Regions from separate parts of the Undibacterium sp. genome, predicted to be linked through region 2. Evidence: predicted binding sites of a transcription regulator. Region 2 holds the regulator's gene; the other holds the start of a gene.

Region 1 (3,388 bases), on a different contig from region 2:
ACTACAAAATCTTTTTTATCCAGGTAAATACTGCCTACATTATTATAGGCGTCGGCTAATTTGGGATTTAACTCTATGGCGCGCAACAAATAAGGCAAAGCTTGATCATCCTGACCCATCAACGACAAGACAGAACCAAGAGCATGATGCGCCTCCGCCATGGCAGGAAATCTTGACACAGCCTGCTTCGCCAGTTCCAGGGCCTGGGGAAGCATTTTTCTTTGCCGCAATATCCCGACCAGATTAATGTGGGCAAAGGCAAAATCGGGGGCAAGTACCAACAACTTGCGCACAAAGCTTTCTGACTCAATCAACTTTCCCGCTACCCGCAACAGGTTAGCCAAATTATTATAAGCAGCCAGCATCTTGTCATCGATTTCCAGAGCCTTCCTGTAATGGGCTTCGGCTATGGTTAACTTGTTATTCTTGCCGGACACCAGTGCAAAATTAAAGTGCGCCACGGCATCATCCGGCAATAGCTCCAGCGATTTCAACATGGCTTGCTCAGCATCGTCGAAGCGAGACGAGTTCAATAAAGCCAATCCCAAAAATCGCCAGACAATGCCATTGGGAGCATTTTTCTGTATCAGCTTGCGTGCAAGACGCTCTACATCCTGAAAATTGCCCCTATCATATAATGAAGACAGTTTGCTCATTTCTGCAGCGGTAGCCGCAGCAGAGGTTTTGGCTTGTGTGCTTTCTTTCGCAGGAGGAGCAAGCTCAACAAGGGCAAGCGCTTCCTGTTCTTTTTGTGCAGGTACGGCAGAATGAAAGACCGTTGCGCGCAACTCCATGGCCTGACGTACTATTTCTGTATCGCCAAATAAATTCAGCACTGCTATATAGGCCTCCCAGTATTCTTCGCACTGTGGCGCCCCTTGGATTGCGGTTTCCAGATAAATGAGCGCTGTATCAGGAGAATCTGATACAGCCAGTAATTTCCCCAGCCCAAAATTTGCATCTGGCCGCTCTGGCGCATTGTCCAAAATTAATTTGTAGTTCGCTATTGCATGAGGCACATCTCCGGCTGCCGTTGCTGCTTGCGCTAAATGCAACAATTGCTGTATGGCTTGCTCAAATGCCTCCTTCGCTGTCATTTGTGCATTTTTTTCATTCGTCTCGGCGGGGAATGCGGATTGACTCATAGTAAAACCTTAATAAAACGGGTCGAATACTGCACCCCATTATTTCTAATGTAGATAAAAAAGAGTAATTTTCACCATCGACAATAGCAAAAAAATGTTAAGTCAAAGCCGAAAATAAACGTATATATGGTCTCAAGTATTTTGAAATGCTGCCGTTTAACGGAGTATTGAGAGCAACTTTACCCTCAAAATAAAATATTTACTTTGAGCAACCCATTAAACTTTTGAAATAAGCGTCCGATACCTGATTGCAACGGCGGTCCAATATTATTGGTAGCACAGACCAAAGTTTAAGGCCACCGGCCATATTTACATAACTTGGGTAAGGAGAACTAACATGGCTTCATTTATTAATACCAATATCTCGTCTTTGAATGCTCAGCGCAATCTGACTACATCTCAGTCGTCCCTGAACACTTCCTTGCAACGTCTGTCTTCTGGTCTGCGCATTAATAGTGCTAAAGACGATGCGGCTGGCCTGGCGATTTCCGAACGTCTGTCTTCACAAATCGGCGGCTTGAATCAAGCTGTTCGTAATGCGAATGACGGTATCTCTCTTGCGCAAACCGCTGAGGGCGATTTGACACAAATTGGCTCCAACTTGCAACGTATCCGTGATCTGGCGGTTCAATCGGCTAACGCGTCCAATAGCGCCAGCGACCGCGCTGCGCTGAACAACGAAGCTTCACAACTGATCTCTGAGATCAACCGTGTTGCCAGCTCTTCCAACTTTAACGGCGTGAATCTGCTGGACGGTAGCTTCACAGCACAAACTTTCCAAGTTGGTGCAAATGCAACATCAAATGACCAAATTGCCATTTCTTCCATCGCCAGTGCTAAATCATCCAGCCTGGGTGTTGGTGCCAGCTCAAGCTATGCCACCAATATCTCTGGTGGTGTGAATGGTGTAGGCGGCTTCCAGTCTGGTGATCTGGTGATCAACGGTTTCAACATTGGTGCAACCAGCGGCGACGGCGTATCTTATGCTGATAGCAAAGGTAGTGCGATTGCCAAAGCTGCCGCAATCAACGCTTCAAACGGTACCACTGGCGTAACAGCAACAGCTCAGGCAACAACGACCAGCGGCACTGCTGCAACTGGTTTTGCTACTGCCATCGTTGCTGGCGATGTTCTGATCAACGGCGTTGATATCGGGGCACTTGCTGCTGCAGGCACTGCTGCGGAACGTGGTGCTCAAGTTACAGCCGCAATCAATGCAAAATCCTCACAAACTGGCGTAACTGCAGCATTTGACACTACTACAGGTGCAGTTGCTCTGACAGCAGCTGACGGCAGAAACATTACTGTTTCCAAAACCAATGCATCCACTGGCTTGGCAGCAACTGTTACTGGCCTGGGTAGTGCAACTACTGGTGCTGCAACAGCAATCGGCACAGCTGCTGCAACTACAACTACAGCAGGTACTGTCAAACTGACATCTACCAGCTCTGCCGGTATCGTGTTGGCGAACGGCGGAACAGGTGCAGCAACAACTGGTACGACCATCACAGGTACTAACTCCAATATCTCTGCTGGCGACATTCAGATCAATGGTGTGGACATTGGCGCAATTACTGGTGGTGCTACAGCAACATTGCAAGGCGATGCCATTCGCGATGCAATTAACCAAAAAACTAGAGAAACCGGCATTACTGCATCTAACGCTGCTGGCGTACTGACATTGACAAGTTCGCAAAATGCTGGCTACACCTTTACTGTAAAAGGTACAGCAACACTGGCAAATACTGGCTTGGCAGCTACAACAACGACAGTTGCTGGTGCAGGTGCAACAGCAGCCGGCTTGACTGCTGGCGCCACTTCAGCAACTGCAACGGTTGGTGCAGGTGTTTCATCACTAGACCTGACTACAGCGGCTGGTGCCACAGCGGCTCTGACTACTATCGATGCAGCCTTGGCTTCTGTCAATAGTTCACGTGCTTCTTTGGGTGCTTACCAAAACCGTTTCTCCTCAGCAGTTAGCAGCTTGAATACAACTTCTGAGAACTTGACAGCTTCCCGTAGCCGTATCCGTGATGCTGACTTTGCTCAAGAAACAGCAACATTGACACGTGGTCAAGTATTGCAACAAGCTGGTACAGCAATCTTGGCTCAGGCGAACGCGTTACCACAAGGCGTCTTGGCTCTGCTGCGTGGCTAATCAATGAAATAAGTTTAGTTTTTCATTGAAAATGAGTGGTCCCCTGGTCAATTTTATGATCAGGGGAATTTTACTTTAAGGAAAC
Region 2 (3,388 bases):
AGCCGCAAAAAGCAGAAATCCTGCGCGAATTGCTGGCTACCGGTTTTAGTGCCAGCCTGGCGCGCTATCTGGTAGAGAAACTGCCGGAAACAGGCAAGGTAGAGGACGGGCTGGAATGGATCAAAAATATTCTGGTTCGCAATTTGTCCACGATCGATAATGAAAATGAAATGCTGGAAAAGGGTGGGGTGTATGCCTTGGTTGGCCCAACAGGCGTAGGCAAGACTACCACTACTGCCAAGCTGGCTGCCCGGTGTGTCATGCGTCATGGTCCATCCAAGCTGGCCCTCATCACGACTGATGGTTATCGTATCGGTGGCTTTGAGCAATTGCGCATCTACGGAAAAATCCTCGGTGTGATGGTGCATGCCGTCAAGGATGAAGCCGATTTGCGCATCGCCTTGTCCGAGCTCAAGAACAAGCATACGGTATTGATCGATACTGTCGGTGTCAGCCAACGCGACAAGATGGTGACCGAGCAGGTAGCAATGTTGTCTGGAACAGACACTCCAGTAAAGCGTTTGCTATGCCTGAATGCGACATCGACGGGTGAAACCCTGAGTGAAGTAGTGCGCGCTTATCAGGGTAATGGCCTGGCGGGTTGCATATTTACCAAACTCGATGAGGCTGCGACGATAGGGGGAGCGCTCGATATTGCGATCCGTCAAAAGCTCATGGTGTATTACGTCGCCAGCGGTCAGCGTGTGCCTGAAGACCTGCATATTGCCAATAAATTGTATTTGATCGACCGTGCTTTCAAGCTCAAGCGTGAGACTGCGGCTTTTCGCTATCTCGACGAGGAATTGCCACTGCTGATGGCTGGTGCAGTCTCTTCTTCAGCATCCGCCGCCAGAGCATCTGGCCGTGCTGGCAAGGAGGTGTTCCTTGGCTAGTTTTGATCAGGCAGAAGGCCTGCGGCGCATGCTGGCGGGGCCAAAACCAAGGGTGTTCACCTTTTTGTCGGCTTTGAGAGAGGATGAAAAGAGTGGCATGTTAGTCAATCTCGGCGTGTCGCTGGCGCGCCAGGGCAACCAGGTCCTGATGGTCGATGCCCGCGCCTCGGAAAACAGCGTAGGTGCATGGTTGAATGCCAGGCATGATCAGACCTTATTGGATGTAGCGAGACAACAGCGTACAATGAAGGAAGCTGTTAAATTGGTGGCTGCAGGCTTGTCAGTGACGATGCTGGCCAGGCATGCCTGGTTGCCGCCAGAAAGCGCGCGCCAGCTGTCGAGAGTTTTTGACACAGTGGCCAATAGTTCGGACCTGGTGATCGTTGATAGTGATATTAACCTGGACGATGCCTTCCCATTGGCGACGCTGGACGACAGCGAGCTGGTGATACAGGTATCTGCTGATCCTGACATGATCAAGGCAGCATATGGACTGATCAAGCGGGTTAGCAACCGGATAGGCCGGCGAGGTTATGGTATTTTGGTGTCCGGTGCATCAGAAAAAGAGGCGAGATTGATTTATACAAATATGGCGCAGGCGGCCAGCCGTTATCTGGCAGTGCCATTGCACTATGTCGGCAATGTGCCGGAAGACGAGCATGTCAGAAAGGCGGCGCATTTGGGACGTTCTGTGATTGATGCTTTTCCTAGAGCTTTGGCATCATTGGCGTTTTCCAGGCTGGCCGAGCAATTGGCGATGACTGCGCGTTCCACATTATGTGTAGAAGGAGTCCCTGAGCTGGGTGTCGGTCTTGGAATGTAATCAAAATGTACACCGCTAGCGGAAAATCAGATAAAAACTTCCTGTTAAGGGAGCATGCTCCACTGGTCAAGCGTCTGGCTTACCAGTTGAAGGCGCGCCTGCCTCCCAGTGTGGAGGTGGATGATCTTGTGCAGGCCGGTATGATAGGCCTGCTGGACGCCGTTAACCGCTATGAAGATACTCATGGCGCACAATTTGAAACCTATGCGGTGCAACGCATACGGGGTGCCATGCTGGATGAATTGCGCAGTAGTGACTGGTTGCCGCGCGGCGTGCGCCAGAACATGCGCAAGATAGAAAATGCCATGAATGTGCTGCAGCAAAAACTGGGGCGGCCACCACTGGAAACTGAGGTCGCCAAGTCACTCAAGCTCAGTCTGGAAGAATATCAGGACTTGCTGACTGACAGTGGCGGGCATCAGCTTGTGTATTACGAAGACTTTCACGACTCGGATACTAAAGAACATTTTCTCGACCACTATTGCTCAGACTTGTCTGGCGATCCTTTGCAGGATTTGCTCAACGATGATTTTCGCGATGCCGTCATTGGTGCGATCGACAGCTTGCCAGAGCGAGAGAAACTGCTAATGGGTTTGTACTACGAGCAGGAATTGAATTTGAAAGAAATTGGTGCCGTGATGGGGGTGTCGGAATCGCGGATTTCACAATTGCATAGTCAGGCAGTCGCCAGGCTCAGGGCATACTTAAGGGAGAAAGCGTGGACTGGGCTAGCATAGTCGGATTGATACTGGTGGTATTTGGCATCATCTCCGGGCAATTGCTGGAAGGTGGTCGTTTGTCTTCGCTGGTGCAACCAGCCGCATTTGTCATCGTTGTGGTTGGCACACTCGGTGCGGTCTTGCTGCAAAGCAGGTTGAGTACCTTCAAGCGTGGCGTGCGGATGCTGCGCTGGGTAATATCTGAACCGCCGGACAGTAGCAAGAAAAATGTTGCTGATGCGCTGATCTGGAGTGTCGTTGCCAGACGCGAAGGTTTCCTCAGTTTGGAACGCTATATGAATGCCTCCAATGATCCGTTCATCAGCAAGGGACTGCGCCTGGTGATTGATGGCATAGACCCGATACGCCTCAAAGACATACTGGATGTCGATATTTCCCTGTATGAGATGGAGCAGCGCCAGGCTGCCAAAATCTGGGAAGCCGCAGGTGGTTACTCGCCTACCATAGGTATTTTGGGCGCGGTGCTGGGCTTGATCCACGTCATGGAAAATCTCAGTGATCCATCCAAGCTGGGTGGTGGTATCGCAGTCGCTTTTGTTGCCACCATTTATGGTGTAGGGATGGCTAACTTATTGTTTTTGCCAGTCAGTAATAAATTGAAGGAAATCATAGGCCGTGAAGTCACGCGCCGCGAAATGCTTTCTGATATTTTTTATAGTATCGCCTTGGGCGATAGCCCACGCGTGGTAGAAGAAAGACTGACCAATCACCGTACTTAACACCAGAATTCAAGGTCGAACATCTATTTATGGCAAGGAAAAGATACCACGAAGAACCAGACAACCATGAAAGATGGCTGGTTTCCTACGCGGATTTTATTACCTTGCTGTTTGCATTTTTTGTCGTCATGTATGCAATATCCTCACTGAACGAGGGTAAGTACCGGGTCTTGTCAAATTCATTGACGGGCGCTTTTGGCAAGGTCATGACGG

Evidence for each region. Region 2 encodes FliA, which starts transcription of late flagellar genes. Its sites were predicted from a motif close to CTAAAGTTTNNNNNNNNNNNGCCGNTA; they were not measured.
Region 1: Q8K39_RS16605 (flagellin) is a predicted target of FliA. The motif match lies at 1,362-1,388, and genes of this name have one in related genera.

Annotation. Positions count from the first base shown of each region.
Region 1 is NZ_JAUXQE010000033.1:52,697-56,084, forward strand. Features, by position in the region: gene Q8K39_RS16600 (tetratricopeptide repeat protein) at 1-1,145, opposite strand, end outside; gene Q8K39_RS16605 (flagellin) at 1,483-3,303, shown strand.
Region 2 is NZ_JAUXQE010000007.1:99,158-102,545, reverse strand. Features, by position in the region: gene flhF (flagellar biosynthesis protein FlhF) at 1-893, shown strand, start outside; gene Q8K39_RS04555 (antiactivator of flagellar biosynthesis FleN protein) at 886-1,716, shown strand; gene Q8K39_RS04550 (RNA polymerase sigma factor FliA) at 1,722-2,453, shown strand; gene Q8K39_RS04545 (flagellar motor protein) at 2,435-3,175, shown strand; gene motD (flagellar motor protein MotD) at 3,205-3,388, shown strand, end outside.